Regions from separate parts of the Streptomyces sp. NPDC088817 genome, predicted to be linked through region 4. Evidence: riboswitches for the same ligand, from Rfam matches in the RefSeq annotation. Region 4 holds a riboswitch; each other region holds the start of a gene.

Region 1 (4,491 bases), on a different contig from region 4:
CCGCCGCCCATGACGATGCCGTCCATGACGGCGAAATACGGCTTCGGATAGCGGGCGATACGGGCATTGAGGTGGTACTCGTCGCGCCAGAAGGCTGCCGCGGCGACGCCGTCCCCGTCGCGGGCGTCGTCGTGGATGGCGCGGATGTCGCCGCCCGCGCACAGGCCGCGCTCGCCCGCACCGGTGATGACGACGGTCTCCACGGCCGGGTCGTGCTCCCAGGCCGTCAGTGCCTCGTCGATACGGCGCACCATCTCGTGGGTGAGGGCGTTGAGGACCCTGGGCCGGTTGAGGGTGATGTGGGCGGCCCGTCCGGCGGTGTGGAACAGGACGGGTTCCTCGGTGGCGGTCATCCGAGCGCCTCCGTCAGGCCGTGGGCCACGATGACGCGCATGGTCTCGTTGGTTCCTTCCAGGATCTGGTGGACACGCAGGTCACAGACGATCTTCTCAGTGCCGTACTCGCTGAGGTAGTCGTCTCCACCAGGGCGATCGAACGAAACACGCCGGGCGCCGGAAATCAGCGGTTCCAGGGGTCTCCTACAGTCGATGTATGCGCATCGTCTCCCTGCTGCCCGCCGCGACCGACATCGTCGCCGAACTCGGCCTTTCGGAGCAGTTGGCCGGCCGCACCCACGAGTGCGACTGGCCGCCGCGCGAGGTCGCCTCCGTGCCCGTGGTGACCGGGGCGGACCTGGACCAGGACGCGCTCACCAGCCGGGAGATCTCCGACGCCGTCGGAGGGTCGGCGCACTCCGGTTCGTCGCTGTACACGCTGGACACCGAGGCTCTGGCCGCCCTGCGCCCCGACGTGGTGCTCACCCAGGACCTGTGCGACGTGTGCGCGGTGTCGTACGAGAAGGTCAGCCGGACCGTACGGCTGCTCGACGCCGGCACCTGGGTCCTCAGCCTGGAGCCGCGCACGCTCGACGACGTCCTGGACTGCCTGGTCACCGTCGGTGATCTGCTCGGTGTGAGCGAGCGCGCGCGGCGGCGCCGGGCCGAGTTGCGGGACCGCCTCGACCGGGTCCGCGGCGCGGTCGCCGGACTCGGCCGGCCCCGGGTGGTGGCGATCGAGTGGCTCGACCCGCTGTGGCCCGCCGGACACTGGGTCCCCGAGCAGATCACCACCGCCGGAGGCGAGCCGCTCCTCGCCGCCCCCGGCGAGCACACCAAGCCGATGACCTGGGAGGCGGTACGGGCCGCGCAGCCGGACGTCGTCCTCGTCCTGCCGTGCGGCTTTCCTCCCGAACGCACCCTGCGGGAAGCCTCGTTGCTCGGCGACCTGCCCGGCTGGGCGGATCTGCCCGCCGTCCCGTCCGGTCGCGTCCGGGTGCTGGACGGCCCGTCCTACTTCAACCGGCCGGGGCCCCGGGTGGTGCGCGGCGCCGAGATACTCGCGCAGGTGCTGCACGGCGTGCGGGCCGGCGACCCGGTCGCCCCGGCGGAGGCCCGGCCGTTCCCCGTCGGGTGACGACGGGCCGGTCTCCTCGGTGTACGGGCCTCCGCGCGAGCGCGTGACTCAGGACTCCGTGGCGCGTCGCGGCGGGGGGAAGGTGTACAGGTCGAGGATCTCCGGCAGGGGGGCCACCCCCGGACCACCGGCGCGCACCCAGGCGACGATGTCCTCCGTCGCGTCCGCGTCGTTGACGAGCCCGAGCCAGACCGGTCGCGCACCGGCCGCCCGGCCCTCGGCGGAGGGCTGGACCACGACGACGTTCGCCTGCTCGCACACGTCGAGGCATTCAGAGATGCGCATCGGCACCTCCGCGCGCAGCCGCGCGGTCTGCGTCGCGTGATCCACCCCGGTCACCTTGGCGCTGCCGCAGCAGCAGTCCCGGCACAGGACGACCCGGCACGGCACCGGACCGCTCCCCGCCACGGCACCGTCCGGCGCCTCGTCCGTCGGCTTCTCGGGCACGCCGCCCCACTCCCCTCCCGGGGAGATCCGCCCCGGTGTTCGTTCGAGGAGGCGACCGCGTGAGTCTCCTGGCTCCCGGGTCCTCGCTCGTCCCGCCTTCCCGCCCCGGACGGGGCAGTGGCGTTCCGGAACTCGCTCACCGGTCACAGTGGCGGGACCGCGCCGGATTCACACCGGCTTCCTCGGACCGCCGTCGCCTTTTGTCGCCGGTCATCATCCCATGATCGGTTCCGCCCCCCGCAACGGCCCGTTCCGCTCATCCCTGGCACCGCGGGCACCAGACCGTGCGGCGTCCGCCGACGCGGTTCGAGCACAGGGGCCGCCCGCAGCGAGGACACATCGGTACGCGGTCGTCCCGTTGTCCGGTGAGCCAGGACTCCCTCGGCGGCACGCACCCGGCACGGACGGACGACTCCAGGACCCTGCCCATCCCCGCATGGACACGTCGAAGCGCGGTCTCGCCCAGCTCCCCCGCCGGAGTCCGGGGTGCCACCCGGGCCCGCCAGAGGATCTCGTCGCACAGGAGGTTCCCGAGACCCGCGATCACGGACTGGTCCATCAACGCGCTCTTGACGGCGCGCCGCCGTCCCGACAACAGGTCCCGGAACTCAGCCCGGCTCACGGTCAGGGCGTCGGGCCCCAGACCGTCCACGATCCGCGCGAGCTGCGCTCCGTCGGCCAACCGCACGCCTTGGAGCTTGCGTTGATCGCGATAGCGCAGATGCCGGGCGTCGTCGAGCGTCAGCACGATGCGGTCGTGCGGCGCGAGGGGCTCGTCCGGGGCACAGCACCGCAGTGATCCCGTCATGCCGAAGTGCCAGACCAGCCAGACCAGTACGGGACCGTCGTCGCCGACCGGCACGAACAGCCACTTGCCGTGCCGCCACGCCTGACCCAGACGCCTGCCCGTCAGCTCCCTCCGCAGCCGCCGCGCGCTGACACCCCGGAGCACCCCGGTGTCCCGCACCTCGACGTCCGTGACACACCGCTGACAACCGCAGGTCATCAGCACCTCGCGGAATCCCTCGACATCCGGCAGTTCGGGCATGCGTTCGCCCCGATCGGCTCGTTCGTCGCGGCTCTTCGTCGTACGTCGTCGGCGTACGGTCATCGACGTATGGTCGTCGGCGTACGGTCGTCGGCCCGCCGCACGCGGAGACGGGTACCCGCGGAGGGCGACCGCACGCACTCGTCGTTCCGCCGCAGCCACGATGCCCCGAGGCAGGACGCACCGAGGCAGGACGCATCGGGGCACGGTGCCCCGATCGGACGTCCGCCGGTTTCGGCCTGCGGCCCGACCGGGATACCCATGGCACGTGATCCCGTCCAAGGTCGACGACACGCTGCCCGAGCTGGCTCCCTTCGTCCACGCCGTACAGGGCCGAAGGCCCGACGACGGCACGTGGTGCGAGGCGTGGACGGTACGCGACATCCTGGTCCACCAGACGGGGAACGCCGAGGAGCCGGCCCGGGTACTGCGAGCGTTTCACGCGGGCACACCGGTCGAGACCAGGAGCTTCGCGCACGAGGCTCCCTACCGGCGGATGTCGGACACCGAACTCTGGGCGGCGTTCTTGACCAACTGTGAACAGCTCACCGAGGTCGCGGCGGCCGCGGCACGGGACCTGTCCCCGGACACGGAAGTGATGTGGACCGGCCGGTCCGTGTAGGTCCCCTTCTTCGCGGAACACATGCGTGAGGAACTGATCCTCCACCGCTGGGACCTGACCGGCGACGACCGGACGGCCGTGCGGTCCCTCAACGAGTCGTGGATGACCGAGCACAGCGTGGTGTCGGTGGGCCGGCCCTTGCTGGTCCGGGGCCGCGCCGGTCTGAACCTGGGCCCCGAGGGGCGGGTCGAGGGCCGCCTGCGTACGCCGGGCACCGACGACATCGTGGTGACGGCCGACGCCGACGGCGGCACGATCCGGTTCGCCGCTCCCGAGGGCCCGGCCACGATCGAGAGCGACGCGGCCACCCGCGTCCTCCTCCTGTGGGGCCGCCGCCCCGCCGACCCCGCCCGCCGACCCCGCCCGCTGGCACAGCACCGCAGGCCCGGAGGCACTGCGGAGCGTACGGGCCCTCCTCGGCGGCTACTGAGTCACGGCGCCCGGACTACCCCACGAACCCGAGGAACTCCGCCCACGCCGGGGAGGCGACCTCGAACCGCGGTCCGTCACTCCGCTTGGAGTCGCGTACGTGCACGGCTCCGGGAGCGAGTGCGACTTCCACGCAGTCGTCACCCTCGGACCCGCTGTAGCTGCTCTTGAACCAGTCCAGTGCACTGTCGGTGTTCATAGCGCTCCTCGCATCCGCTGCAACAACTCGGCCGAGTCCGCGGGGGACAGAGCCTGCGAGCGCATCTTGGCATAGCGCATCTGCATCACGCTCACCGCTTCCCGGTCAGAAACCAGTTGCCCGGTCTTCTGCCCCTCCGAGTACCCCAACCACTGGCGCTCCGGGGTCTCCAGGAGCCGCATGGGACCGTCCGTACCCGCGTGGTGGGGTTGCCGCTGCGGCATGATCTGCAGCTCCACGTTCCACGGTTGCGTGCGGACGAGGAGGTGGTCG
Region 2 (4,491 bases), on a different contig from region 4:
GGCGGCGACCTGTACACCGCCTACACCTTCGTGGCCGTGCCGGCCGCCGTCTACGCGACCGGGGCGGCCGGCTTCTTCGCGGTGCCGTACACGATCCTGGTGTACCCGCTGATCTTCACGTTCCTGCCGCGGCTGTGGTCGGTGTCCCACCGGCACGGATACGTGACCACCTCCGACTTCGTCCGCGGCCGGTTCGGCTCCAAGAGCCTGTCGCTGGCCGTGGCGCTCACCGGCATCCTCGCGACCATGCCGTACATCGCGCTCCAACTGGTCGGCATCCAGGCCGTCCTGGACGTGATGGGCGTCGGCGGCGGCGACAGCACCCACTGGTTCGTGAAGGACCTGCCGCTGCTGATCGCCTTCGGCGTGCTGGCGGCATACACCTACTCGTCGGGACTGCGCGCGCCCGCGCTGATCGCGTTCGTGAAGGACACCCTGATCTACATCGTGATCGCGGTGGCCGTCATCTACATCCCGATCAAACTGGGCGGCTTCGGCGAGGTGTTCGCCAAGGCGGACCAGAAGTTCACCGAGGCGGGTTCGGGCGGTCTGGTGCCGGCGGCGGCCGGCCAGTGGACGTACGCCACGCTGGCCCTGGGCTCCGCGCTCGCGCTGTTCATGTACCCGCACTCGATCACCGCGACGCTGTCCTCGCGCAGCCGCGAGGTGATCCGCCGCAACACCACGATCCTGCCGCTGTACTCTCTGATGCTGGGCCTCCTCGCCCTGCTGGGCTTCATGGCGATCGCGGCGGGCGTGCAGGTGAAGAACGGCCAGCTGGCCATCCCGCAGCTCTTCGAGAACATGTTCCCGGACTGGTTCGCGGGCGTGGCGTTCGCGGCGATCGCCATCGGCGCGCTGGTGCCGGCGGCCATCATGTCGATCGCCGCCGCGAACCTGTTCACCCGCAACATCTACAAGGACTTCATCCGCCCGCAGGCGACACCGCGGGAGGAGACCCGGGTCTCCAAGATCGTGTCGCTCCTGGTGAAGGTGGGCGCGCTGGCCTTCGTCCTGACCATGGACAAGACGGTCGCCATCAACTTCCAGCTGCTCGGCGGCATCTGGATCCTGCAGACCTTCCCGGCCCTGGTCGGCGGGCTGTTCACCCGCTGGTTCCACCGCTGGGCGCTGCTGGCGGGCTGGGCAGTCGGCATGGTCTACGGCACGGTCGCCGCCTACGGGGTCGCCTCGCCCACGCAGAAGCACTTCGGCGGGTCGGCGAAGGAGATCCCGGGCCTCGGTGAGATCGGCTACATCGGGCTGACGGCGTTCGTGCTCAACGCGGCCGTCACGGTGGTCCTGACGTTCGTGCTGCAGGCGGTCAACGCGCCCCAGGGCGTGGACGAGACCCGTCCGGAGGACTACACGGCGGACGCCGGCGACCCGGGCGTCGAGGCGGAGCTCCCGCCGGCCACGGCGGCGGCCCCGCACTAGTGCCGCAACAGGCAGGGACACTCGCACGGAGCGTTCCAGGGGCCGTCGGAGAATTCCGGCGGCCCGCTGCCGTGCCCGTGCGGCACACTCGGGCGCATGGACTTCGTGATCCGGCCGGTCGAACCCGGCGAGTACGGCACCCTGGGTGAGATCACCGCCCGGGCCTACCTCCAGGACGGGCTCCTGGACTTCGGTGAGAGCGACGGGTATCTCGGCGAGCTGCGGGACGTGGCCAAGCGGGCGGCCGCCGCCGAGGTGCTGGTCGCGGTGGCGGACGGACAGGTGCTCGGCGGAGTGACCTTCGTCCCGGGCGCCGGCCCCATGGCCGACCTCGCCGGCCCCGGGGAGACCGAGATACGGATGCTCGCGGTCGCGCACGCGGCCCGCGGCAGGGGCGTCGGCGAGGCCCTCGTACGGGCCTGTACGGACCGGGCACGGGCCGTGGAGGGCTGTGTCCGCGTGGTGCTGTCCACCCAGAGCTCCATGCACACCGCCCACCGCATCTACGAGCGCCTCGGCTTCGTTCGCACACCGGGCCGGGACTGGAACCCGCTCCCCGAGCTGGACGACATCATGCTGCTCACCTACGAGTTGACATTCTGACACGCTCCGGAGTCGACGCGGCACAACATATGGGGGTGCCTGACTCGCTCAGCACAAGATGTATGCTCGTGCTCAATGTCGCCGCAGGGGAATCCGGTGCGAATCCGGAACTGTCCCGCAACGGTGTACTCGTGCACGTATGCCCCCAAGGCCCGTCACGAGCGTCAGTCCGAGGACCTGCCGACAGTGCGCCCGGCCGTCCGGTCCGGGTGCCCTGACGTCCGGGCTTCGCGGAATGGGCCGGTGGACGCGGCGCCGTGTGCGTTCGTGTGCCGCCCCCTGCCCTCGGCGAGGCCCCGTGCCGAGCGAGGGAGAGCTCCACGTGACCATCGCGCCAGCCGACCCGGTTTCAGTCGTAGCCACGGAAACCGACGGTCCAGGTGCCGTACTGCTGCGGACCCTGACCGAGCTGACCGCCGACCTCCCCGACGCCGACCCCGGCCGGGTCGCCGCCGCCGCGCTGCGCGGCCGGTCGGCGCGGGCCGACGAGGCCGAGTTGCGCGAGCTGGCCACGGAGGCGGCCGCCGGGCTCATCTCCGAGGACCCCGCCTACTCCCGGCTGGCGGCCAGGCTGCTGACCCTCGCCATCCGCGCCGAGGCCGCCTCCCAGGGCGTCGCCTCCTTCACCGACTCCGTCGTCGTGGGCCACCGCGAAGGCCTCGTCGCCGACCGGACCGCGGAGTTCGTGCGCGTCCACGCCGACCGCCTGGACGCGATGATCGACCGGGCCGCCGACGACCGCTTCGGCTACTTCGGCCTGCGCACCCTGCACAGCCGGTACCTGCTGCGGCACCCGATCACCCGCAAGGTGATCGAGACGCCCCAGCACTTCATGCTGCGGGTCGCGGCCGGTCTCGCGCAGGACGACACCGCGCGGTCCGTCGACGAGGTCGAGGCGCTCTACGGGCTGATGAGCCGCCTCGACTACCTGCCCTCCTCCCCCACCCTGTTCAACTCGGGCACGCGCCACCCGCAGATGTCGTCCTGCTACCTGCTCGACTCCCCCAAGGACGAGCTGGACTCCATCTACGAGCGCTACCTCCAGGTCGCCCGTCTGTCCAAGCACGCCGGCGGCATCGGCATCGCCTACTCCCGCATCCGCTCCCGCGGTTCGCTGATCCGCGGCACCAACGGGCACTCCAACGGCATCGTGCCGTTCCTGAAGACCCTGGACGCCTCGGTGGCCGCCGTGAACCAGGGCGGCCGGCGCAAGGGCGCCGCCGCGGTCTACCTGGAGACCTGGCACTCTGACATCGAGGAGTTCCTGGAGCTGCGCGACAACACCGGTGAGGACGCCCGCCGGACGCACAACCTCAACCTCGCGCACTGGATCCCGGACGAGTTCATGCGCCGGGTGAACGCCGACGGTCAGTGGTCGCTGTTCTCCCCCGCGGACGTGCCCGAGCTCACCGACCTGTGGGGTGAGGAGTTCGACGCCGCGTACCGGGCCGCGGAGGCGCGGGGCCTGGCGCGCAAGACCATGCCGGCCCGCGACCTGTACGGCCGCATGATGCGCACCCTCGCGCAGACCGGCAACGGCTGGATGACCTTCAAGGACGCCGCCAACCGCACCGCGAACCAGACCGCGGAGCCGGGCCACGTGGTCCACTCCTCGAACCTCTGCACGGAGATCCTGGAGGTCACCGACGACGGCGAGACGGCGGTGTGCAACCTGGGGTCGGTCAACCTCGGCGCGTTCGTGGCCGGCGGCGACATCGACTGGGAGCGGCTGGACGAGACCGTCCGCACCGCGGTCACCTTCCTCGACCGCGTGGTCGACATCAACTTCTACCCGACCGAGCAGGCGGGCCGCTCCAACGCCCGCTGGCGGCCGGTGGGCCTGGGCGCCATGGGCCTGCAGGACGTGTTCTTCAAGCTGCGCCTGCCCTTCGACTCCCCGGAGGCGAAGGCCCTGTCCACCCGTATCGCCGAGCGGATCATGCTCGCCGCGTACGAGGCGTCCGCCGACCTCGCCGAGCGCAGCGGCCCGCTGCCCGCGTGGGAGAAGACCCGTACGGCCCGGGGCGTGCTGCACCCCGACCACTACGACGTCGAGCTGACCTGGCCGGAGCGCTGGGCGGCCCTGCGCGAGCGGATCGCCGCCGTCGGCATGCGCAACTCGCTGCTGCTCGCGATCGCCCCGACCGCCACCATCGCCTCGATCGCGGGCGTGTACGAGTGCATCGAGCCGCAGGTCTCCAACCTCTTCAAGCGTGAGACGCTCTCCGGGGAGTTCCTCCAGGTCAACTCGTACCTGGTGGACGATCTGAAGGCGCTCGGCGTCTGGGACGCCCGCACCCGTGAGGCGCTGCGCGAGGCCAACGGCTCGGTGCAGGACTTCGCCTGGATCCCCGAGGACGTGCGCGGGCTGTACCGCACGGCGTGGGAGATCCCGCAGCGCGGCCTGATCGACATGGCCGCCGCCCGCACCGCGTTCCTGGACCAGTCCCA
Region 3 (4,491 bases), on a different contig from region 4:
CTGTGAGCGCATCTTGCCATAGCGCTGAAGCATGGCGCTTGCGGCTTTTGTGTCGGTGACGAGCATGCTGCAGTCGTGGGCCTCCACGTAGCCGACCCATCGCCTCTCGGCTGTCTCAGCGAGATAGAGGGGGCCTTCGAAGCCCGCGTGATCCTCTTGGACCAGAGGCATGACCTGGATCTCCACGTTGCGGAGACGGCCCACGTCAAGCAGGTTGTCGAGCAGCGCCCGTGTGACGTCGACACCGGCCAAGCAGCGTTCGAGCAGAGCCTGCTCGATGATGAAGCTGAACGTGCTGTTCGGCCGCTCCCTCAAGAGGCGCTGGCGTTCGAGCCGGGCCGTGACCTGGTGCTCGAACTGCTCCTCGGACAGCGGCGGCAGGCGCCGGTCGAAGAGGGCGCGAATGTACGGCTCGGGCTGAAGCAGGCCCGGGATGACAGTGCACTCGTACGCGAAAAGCGAGTTCGCGTCCTCCTCGACCCCCGCCCACTGCCGGAACCACGACGCCAGACCCGCCTTCCGTGTCAGGCTCTTCGCCGCGGCCTCCAGTACGCGGGCCGCGACCGTGCCCAGGACCTCGTCCGACCGCTTCAGCAGTTCCTTCGGCGGGAATCGCTTGCCCTGCTCGATCTTGGCGATGTACGCGGGTGAGTAGCGCACCAGCGGGGCGAACTGCTCCTGGGTCAGGGCTGCTTCCTCCCGCAGGGCCTTGAGGACCGCGCCGAAGGTCTTCAGGCTGTCGGAGAGTTCCGGCTCGCAACTCCCGCCCGCTCCGCCACCGTTGTCCGTCGTCATCGCAGCCGCCTTCCCCTGTGCCACCGGGCCGTGCCCGTGCCGTACCGTTCGTCGTCCGGGCTGCGCCACGCCAGACCGATCCATGCTCACGCACGGCGACCGACCCAGTCCAGTGCGTGAACCAGTACAACGTGATCTGTATCGGCGGCGGACCTGCCGACGGGCCGTCGACCGGCAGCACGCTGGCCCACATGCCAGCCCTGAACCACGAATCCACCACCCCCACACGCACGTTCGCGCAGCGTTTCTCCGCGACCAGGCGCGGTGCCCGCCTGGCCCGGCTGCTCGCCGGGCATCAGCTCACCGAGTGGGGGCATCCCCGCGGGACAGAGGCGCATGACACCGTCGTGCTCGTCGTCGCCGAGCTCGCGGCGAACGCCGTTCTCCACGGCCGTGTCCCTGGGCGGGACTTCGCGCTCGTCCTGTCCTTCGAGGAGGGCCGGGACGTCGTCCGGGTCGAGGTGACCGACACCCACCCCGACCGGCCGGCGCGCAGGGCTCCGGGGCCGGACGAGGACGGGGGCCGTGGCCTGGTACTCGTCGACGCGCTCGCCGCCGACTGGGGCGTACGCGACCGCCTCGGCCCCGGCAAGACGGTCTGGGCCGAGTGCGCGCTCTGAGGAGGGTTCAGTTCCCCAGGGACGACAGCGCGGCCGCGACCCGTTCGGCCGCCTCCGGCGGGGTCGAGGCGTGCGGGGAGAGCCGGAGGGAGTCGGCGCGCACGGTCGGGGTGACGCCCTCGGCGTGCAGCGCCTTGGCGACGAGGGACGGATCGTGGTCCGGCACGGTGAAGGAGAGGATGCCCGCGCGCCGCGCCGGGTCGGCGGGGGAGAGGACACGGCCGCCGTACGACTCGACGGCCTCGGTGAGTTCGGCGATCCGTACGGCGATCGCGGCTTCGATCGCGTCGACGGTGTGCCGCTCGACGAGGTCCAGCGCGGCCGCGAACGCGGCGGCCGTCACCGGGCTCAGATTGGTGATCGACCACCGTCGGGCGTCCGGGGCGGGCGGGTGCTCGGCTCCGTCGAAAACGCCGACGTCCTCCACGCCCGTCCAGCCGGTGAGGACCGGTTCAAGGGATTCCAGGGCGCGGTCGGACAGGGTGGCGAAGCCGGTGGACCATCCGGCGCGCAGCCACTTCTGGCCGCCCGCGACCACCACGTCGGCGGCGTCCCAGGGCAGGGCGGCGACACCGAACGCCTGGATGGCGTCCACGATCAGCAGCCGGTCGGGGCCGATCGCCTCGCGCAGCGCCGCCAGGTCGGCGCGGAAGCCGGTGCGGAAGTCCACGGCGCTGACCGACACGGCCACGACGTCGTCGCTCAGCGCGGCGTGGACCAGTTCGGGGGTGACTCCGGAACCGGGCGCGGGGTCGAGCCAGTGGGGCACGGCCCGGCCCAGGTCCGCGCTGCGCCGCCACGGGTAGTGGTTGGCCGGGAAGTCGGTGCGCGGCGCGAGCACCACGCCCTCCCGTACCCCGAGCGCGGCGTGGAACAGGCCGGTCGACGCGTTCGGGAGCAGCACGGTGTGCCGGGCGTCGGTGCCCGCGAGGCGGGCGGCCGTGTCCTGCGCGGTCTGCTCCGCGCGCATCAGCGTGTCCACCGTGGTGTGGTCGGCGCGCGCCGATGCCTCCAGGGCCCGCGCGGTGGCGGTGACGGCGTCCCGGGACGGCGGCCCGAAGCGTGCGAAGTCCAGGTACCCGGCGGGTGTGTCGAAGTGGTCGGCGTACGACGTGAGCACGGGGCTCGTCCCTCCGGGGTGGTGCGGGCGGATCGGGTGGCGCGGCGGGCGGTGGAACGGAGTCCGGTGGCTGCCCGGAGCCCGCCCGCGCATCCTGCCACAGCGCTTCGGACGCTCCAGGTGGTGAGGTGCGGTCGCGCGGGTTCAAACGGCTCGGTGGAGAAGATCACGTCCGCGGCCGCGGTCTTGGCCGGGCGGGCGGCACGCGATACGGTCTGTCCGCTATCGACGACGGCGAGACGGAAGCCGGTGGGAATCCGGCACGGTCGCGCCACTGTATGCGAACGCCCCCGGGCGTGCGTGAGTCAGACCCGTGGCTGTCGTCCTGTGTACCACCGAGATGGGACGCGAACTCCCAGAGGAGGTTCTGCCATGGCGCAGACCGTCGCTCAGCCGACTGCCATCCCCGCACCCGCCCCGCTGCCGCTGAAGGCGATAGCCCCCTGGGCGGTCTTCTTCGGCGTTCTCATGCTGGTCCTGCTGTACTTCGTCGGCGCCGAGCAGGGCGCCACCTCCGTGTTCAGCGGCACGGACGTCCACGAGTGGGTGCACGACGCCCGCCACCTGCTCGGCTTCCCCTGCCACTGAGCCGAGGGACGCCGCACGCTCATGAACTCCGCAACGGTAAGAAACCTCCTGGTGCGGGGCATGCTCGCCGGCCTCGCCGCCGGTGTGCTCGCCCTCGTAGTCGCCTACTTCCTCGGTGAGCCGCTCGTCGACAAGGCGATCGGCTTCGAGGAGGCGCACGCCCACTCGCACGACGAGATGGAAGTCGTCTCCCGCTCCGTCCAGTCCACCGCGGGCCTGGCCACCGGCATCCTCGTCTACGGGGTCGCCTTCGGCGGTATCGCCGCGCTCGCCTTCTGCTTCGCGCTGGGCCGCGTCGGCCGCTTCTCCCCGCGGGCGACCGCGCTGCTGCTGTCCGGCTGCGCGCTGCTGGCCGTGTACGTCGTGCCGTTCCTCAAGTACCCTGCCAATCCGCCCGCGATCGGTGACGAGGACACCATCGGCAAGCGGACGACCCTGTACTTCCTGATGATGCTGCTCAGCATCCTCCTCGCGATCGCCGCCACCATCCTGGGCAAGCGCCTCGCGCCCGCGCTGGGCACGTGGTACGCGACGATGGCCGCGGTGGCCGCCTTCGCCGTGGTGATCGGGCTGGCGTACGCCTTGCTGCCCGTCATCAACGAGGTGCCGTCGGACTTCCCGGCCACCGTGCTGTGGCGGTTCCGGCTCTCCGCGCTGGCCATCCAGGCCGTCCTGTGGGGCGGGTTCGGGCTGGTCTTCGGCGAGCTGGCCGAGCGGATGCTGAACCCCCGCCCCGCGACGGCCGCGTCCGGGCAGGCGGTACCGGCCGCGCACTGAGCCCCTCGGCATCCTTCAGCGCGTACGACAGGGCCCCCGGAATCGTCCGGGGGCCCTGTCGCGTTCGGTCAGGGCGCCGCCAACGGCTGTCCGAGCCGCAGGTTCCAGCGGCCGGCCCGTCCGCTGAGTTCCGTGGCCGTCAACGGCGGTACGTCCAGCCGCCAGAAGCCGGCCAGGGGCAGGTCCAGGACATGGACGGCGGCGGCCCGTACGACCTCCGGCTCGACCACGGCGAGGGTACGGCCGTCGGTGTCCCGCGTGGTGTCCAGCAGGCGTCCGACCCGTTCGCACACGTCCCGCACCGACTCCCCGCCGTGCGGCGCGCAGTCGGGGTCGGCGAGCCAGCGGCCCACCGCCTCCGGCTCGGTGGCCATCACCTCCTCCAGGGTCCGGCCCCGCCAGCGGCCCGCGTCCAGACCCGCCAACTCGGCCGTCTCCACGCCGTCGAGGCCGAGCGCCGAGGCCGTCTCCCGGCAGCGCACACTCGGGGACAGGAGCACGCGGGCGGCCGAAGGCAGCGACCCGGCCGCCGAACGAGCCTGGGTGGCACCGCTGTTGTCGAGCGAGTCGCCGTCGTCGAACCGGGCCTGC
Region 4 (4,491 bases):
ATGACCGACTCAGTTCATCTTCTGTTCACTCAGGTTACCTACGTTCAACGCGCCAATGACGCTCGAACGATTGCCTGGGTAAATGGAAAGCTTCTCGCTGATCCTCGCGATGGTGGTGATCACCGCACTCGCGTTCGATTTCACGAACGGTTTCCACGACACCGCGAACGCGATGGCCACGACCATCTCGACCGGTGCACTCAAGCCCAAGGTCGCGGTGGCCATGTCCGCCGCGCTGAACCTGGTGGGCGCCTTCCTGTCCGTGGAGGTCGCCAACACGATCTCCAAGGGTCTCGTCGACGAGAACGGCATCCGTCCCGAAGTCATCTTCGCCGCCCTGGTGGGCGCGATCCTCTGGAATCTGCTGACCTGGCTGGTCGGGCTCCCCTCCAGCTCCTCCCACGCCCTCATGGGCGGTCTGATCGGCGCCACCGTCGCCTCGGCCGGCTTCGGCGCCGTGCACGGCGGCGCCCTGGTCACCAAGGTCCTGATCCCCGCGGTCGCCGCCCCGGTCGTCGCCGGTCTGGCCGCGCTGGTCTCGACCCGGCTGTCCTACGGCATCGGCAGGAAGTCCGACGGAAAGGCGGCCGAGAAGGGCCACCGCGCCGGACAGATCGCCTCCGCCGGCCTGGTCTCACTGGCCCACGGCACCAACGACGCGCAGAAGACGATGGGCGTCATCACCCTCGCCCTGGTCGCCGGCGGCGCCCTCGCCCCCGGCTCCAACCCTCCCACCTGGGTCATCCTCTCCGCGGGCCTCGCCATCGCGCTCGGCACCTACATCGGCGGCTGGCGCATCATCCGCACCATGGGCAAGGGCCTGACCGACCTTCAGCCGCAGCAGGGCTTCGCCGCCCAGACCAGCGCGGCCGCCGCCATCCTGGCCTCCTCCCACCTCGGCTTCTCCCTGTCCACCACGCACGTCGTCTCCGGTTCGGTGATGGGCGCGGGTCTGGGCCGCAAGGGCGGCGTTGTCCGCTGGTCCACCGCGACCCGCATGGCCGTCGCCTGGGCCCTCACGCTGCCCGCCGCGGCCCTGGTCGCGGCCGGCGCGGAGGCCGTGACGCGTCTCGGCGACTGGGGCACCTGGCTCGTCGCCGCGTTCCTGGTGGCCTCCAGCGCCGCGATCTGGAAGATCTCCCGCCGCGAGGTCGTCGACCACACCAACGTCAACGGCTCCGAGGAGCCGGCCGGCGTGATCACCCAGGCCATCGCCGCCGTCACCCCGCCCCCGGCCTCCCCGGCGGCCGAGGGCCTCACGGCCACGATCCCCGCCCCGGCCTCCGCTCCTGCCGCCGACCCCGCGCCCGTCGTGACGCCGCCGACCGCCGCCGTCTGAGCCGGCGACCCGGCAGAAGGAAGAGAAGCAGCATGAACATCGACTGGGCGGCCCTCGGCTCCGTCTTCGGCGTCAGCCTCGGCGTCACGGTGGGCCTCGTGGCCCTGTTCACCCTCGGCATCGCCGGACTCTCCCGCCGCGAGCGGGCCGTGGCCCAGGGCGACGGCGGCGGGGCCCTCGCGGTCACCGGCGCCTACGCCTGCTTCGCCGCGTGCGCCGCCGCCGTGGCCTACGGCATCTACCTGATCGTGGCCTAGCCCGGCCCGGAACCCGACACCTTCACCCGCCCATCCCTGACCGTCCCCGCGACGGCCTGGGATGGGCGGGTTTCGCCGTCCCGTGCGCCCCGTGGTGTGGGCCTCATCTCAGTACGCCTGCGCAGGTCAACAGCAGGTTGACGGGTGTTCGCGGAGCGTGGTGGACTTCCGGGGCCAAGTACGGCGGCAGGAGAGGAAGTCCGGTGCGAATCCGGCGCGGTCCCGCCACTGTGACCGGGGATGAACATCCCCGGGAGTCAGGAACTCTCACCGCCGGTCTCGTCGAACCAGGGCGTGGACACCCTGAGTGAGGACATTTCGCCATGCGCGGCTGCCGACCGAGGTACACCAGCGGCTCACCGACCGACCGCACGACCGGCTGACCCGATGGGTGCCGATCGCGTCTTCGCGTACGGCGCCACCGCCGGCCTCCTCGGTGACCTGCTCCTCGGCGACCCGCGCCGCGGACACCCCGTCGCCGTGTTCGGACGGGCCGCGGGCGCCGTGGAACGCGCGCTGTGGCGGGACCACCGCGGCCGGGGCGCCCTGCACACCGCCGTGTGCGTGGGCGGTGCCGTGTCGTCGGCCGCGCTGGCGGCGCGGGCCGTGCGTTCCTCCCGTACCGCGTCCGTCGCGCTGACCGCCGCCGCCACCTGGGCCGTCGTCGGCGGCACCTCCCTCGCCCGGGAGGCGCGGCAGATCGGGCGCGCGCTGGAAGCCGGGGACGTCGAGGGCGCCCGGGCGCGGCTGCCGCATCTGTGCGGGCGCGATCCGCAGGCGCTGGACGCCGACGGGATCGCCCGGGCCGTCGTCGAGTCCGTCGCCGAGAACACCTCCGACGCGGTGGTGGGCGCGCTGGTGTGGGGCGCCGCCGCCGGAGTGCCGGGACTCGTCGGCTTCCGCGCCGTCAACACCCTGGACGCCATGGTCGGGCACAAGTCACCCCGGTACCGCCGCTACGGCTGGGCCTCGGCCCGCCTCGACGACCTCGCCGGATGGCCGGGGGCACGGCTCACCGCCGCCCTGGCGGCCGTGGCGGGCGACGACCCGCGCGGTGCCGTACGGGCCTGGCGCGCCGACGCCGGCAAGCACCCGAGCCCCAACGCCGGCCCGGTGGAGGCCTCGTTCGCGGGGGCGCTCGGGGTGCGGCTGGGCGGCACGCTCGCGTACGGCGGGCGTGTGGAGCACCGCCCGGTGCTCAACGGCGCCGGACGCGCCGTCCGGCCGGGTGACATCGAGCGCGCGGTACGGCTCTCCCGCCGTGTGGGCTGGCTCGCGCTCGGCGTGTGCGCGGGCGCGCGGCTGCTGAAGAGAGGACGGACGTCATGAGGGGCGGTCTGCTCGTCGCCGGCACCACCTCCGACGCCGGGAAGAGCGTCGTCACGGCCGGGATCTGCCGGTGGCTGGTGCGCCAGGGCGTGAAGGTCGCCCCGTTCAAGGCGCAGAACATGTCCCTCAACTCCTTCGTCACCCGGGAGGGCGCCGAGATCGGGCGGGCGCAGGCCATGCAGGCCCAGGCGTGCCGCGTCGAGCCGACCGCGCTGATGAACCCGGTGCTGCTCAAGCCGGGGGGCGAGCAGAGCAGCCAGGTCGTGCTGCTGGGCAGACCGGTGGGCGAGTTGAGCGCCCGCGGCTACCACGGCGGGCGGCAGCAGAAGCTCCTCGGCACCGTCCTCGACTGCCTCGCCGAGCTGCGGAGCACGTACGACGCGGTGATCTGCGAGGGAGCGGGCAGCCCGGCGGAGATCAACCTGCGCCGCACCGACATCGTCAACATGGGCATCGCGCGCGGCGCGCGGCTGCCCGTGCTCGTCGTCGGCGACATCGACCGCGGGGGCGTCTTCGCCTCCTTCTTCGGCACCGTCGCCCTGCTGTCCCCTCAGGACCAGGAACTCGTCGCCGGGTTCCTCGTCAACAAGTTCCGCGGGGACGTCTCGCTGCTCGAACCCGGCCTCGACATGCTGCACGGGCTCACCGGCCGGCGTACGTACGGCGTGCTGCCGTTCCGGCACGGGCTCGGCATCGACGAGGAGGACGGACTGCGCGGGTCCCTGCGGGGCGCCGTACGGGAGTCCACCGTGGCCCCGCCGGTCGGCGAGGACGTGCTGCGGGTCGCCGTCTGCGCCGTGCCGCTGATGTCCAACTTCACCGACGTGGACGCGCTCGCCGCCGAACCGGGCATCGTCGTACGGTTCGTGGACCGCCCCGAGGAACTGGCGGACGCCGACCTCGTCGTCGTGCCCGGCACCCGCGGCACGGTCAGGGCGCTGGAGTGGCTGCGGGAGCGCGGCCTCGCGCGCGCCCTCGCGAGCAGGGCCGCCGAGGGGCGGCCGGTGCTGGGCGTCTGCGGCGGCTTCCAGCTCCTCGGCGAGCACATCGAGGACGACGTGGAGAGCCGGCGCGGCCACGTCGGCGGGCTGGGCCTGCTGCCCGTACGGGTCAGGTTCGCCCGCGAGAAGACCCTCACCCGGCCTCGGGGCGAAGCACTCGGCGAGCCGGTCGAGGGGTACGAGATCCACCACGGGGTCGCCGAAGTCACCGGCGGAAGCCCCTTCCTGGACGGCTGCCGGGTCGGGGCCGTCTGGGGCACGCACTGGCACGGCTCGCTGGAGTCGGACGGCTTCCGGCGGGCCTTCCTGCGCGAGGTGGCGGCCGCCGCCGGCCGCCGTTTCGTACCGGCCCCCGACACGTCGTTCGCCGCGCTGCGCGAGGAGCAGCTCGACCGGCTCGGCGACCTGATCGAACAGCACGCGGACACGGACGCGCTCTGGCGGCTCATCGAGTCGGGCGCGCCACAAGGACTGCCTTTCATTCCACCGGGAGCGCCCGCATGAGCACAGTGTTGTTGTTGTCGACCGCCGACACCGATCTGCTCGCCGCCCGAGCCTCGGCCGC

What was found. Region 4 has a riboswitch for cobalamin ahead of ACIP4X_RS00290 (cobalamin biosynthesis protein). Riboswitches for the same ligand answer to the same signal wherever they lie in the genome.
Region 1: linked by a shared signal. The riboswitch ahead of ACIP4X_RS22000 ((2Fe-2S) ferredoxin domain-containing protein) and the one ahead of ACIP4X_RS00290 (cobalamin biosynthesis protein) in region 4 are both predicted to bind cobalamin.
Region 2: linked by a shared signal. The riboswitch ahead of ACIP4X_RS07135 (ribonucleoside-diphosphate reductase subunit alpha) and the one ahead of ACIP4X_RS00290 (cobalamin biosynthesis protein) in region 4 are both predicted to bind cobalamin.
Region 3: linked by a shared signal. The riboswitch ahead of ACIP4X_RS30235 (CbtB-domain containing protein) and the one ahead of ACIP4X_RS00290 (cobalamin biosynthesis protein) in region 4 are both predicted to bind cobalamin.

What each region holds. Positions count from the first base shown of each region.
Region 1 covers NZ_JBIVJN010000011.1:274,007-278,497, reverse strand. The annotation lists gene ACIP4X_RS22015 (enoyl-CoA hydratase/isomerase family protein) at 1-353, opposite strand, end outside; partial or broken gene ACIP4X_RS22010 (acyl-CoA dehydrogenase family protein) at 350-484, opposite strand; gene ACIP4X_RS22005 (cobalamin-binding protein) at 553-1,473, shown strand; gene ACIP4X_RS22000 ((2Fe-2S) ferredoxin domain-containing protein) at 1,522-1,920, opposite strand; cobalamin riboswitch at 1,982-2,104, opposite strand; gene ACIP4X_RS21995 (DNA-formamidopyrimidine glycosylase family protein) at 2,177-2,968, opposite strand; gene ACIP4X_RS21990 (maleylpyruvate isomerase N-terminal domain-containing protein) at 3,237-3,590, shown strand; gene ACIP4X_RS21985 (DUF397 domain-containing protein) at 4,036-4,218, opposite strand; gene ACIP4X_RS21980 (helix-turn-helix domain-containing protein) at 4,215-4,491, opposite strand, start outside.
Region 2 covers NZ_JBIVJN010000003.1:211,013-215,503, forward strand. The annotation lists gene mctP (monocarboxylate uptake permease MctP) at 1-1,437, shown strand, start outside; gene ACIP4X_RS07130 (GNAT family N-acetyltransferase) at 1,534-2,040, shown strand; cobalamin riboswitch at 2,086-2,240, shown strand; gene ACIP4X_RS07135 (ribonucleoside-diphosphate reductase subunit alpha) at 2,363-4,491, shown strand, end outside.
Region 3 covers NZ_JBIVJN010000020.1:18,049-22,539, reverse strand. The annotation lists gene ACIP4X_RS30250 (helix-turn-helix transcriptional regulator) at 1-795, opposite strand, end outside; gene ACIP4X_RS30245 (ATP-binding protein) at 987-1,415, shown strand; gene ACIP4X_RS30240 (aminotransferase class V-fold PLP-dependent enzyme) at 1,423-2,535, opposite strand; cobalamin riboswitch at 2,731-2,871, shown strand; gene ACIP4X_RS30235 (CbtB-domain containing protein) at 2,908-3,123, shown strand; gene ACIP4X_RS30230 (CbtA family protein) at 3,145-3,900, shown strand; gene ACIP4X_RS30225 (histidine phosphatase family protein) at 3,969-4,491, opposite strand, start outside.
Region 4 covers NZ_JBIVJN010000001.1:52,955-57,445, forward strand. The annotation lists gene ACIP4X_RS00280 (anion permease) at 83-1,339, shown strand; gene ACIP4X_RS00285 (hypothetical protein) at 1,372-1,596, shown strand; cobalamin riboswitch at 1,740-1,884, shown strand; gene ACIP4X_RS00290 (cobalamin biosynthesis protein) at 1,984-2,925, shown strand; gene ACIP4X_RS00295 (cobyric acid synthase) at 2,922-4,430, shown strand; gene cobN (cobaltochelatase subunit CobN) at 4,427-4,491, shown strand, end outside.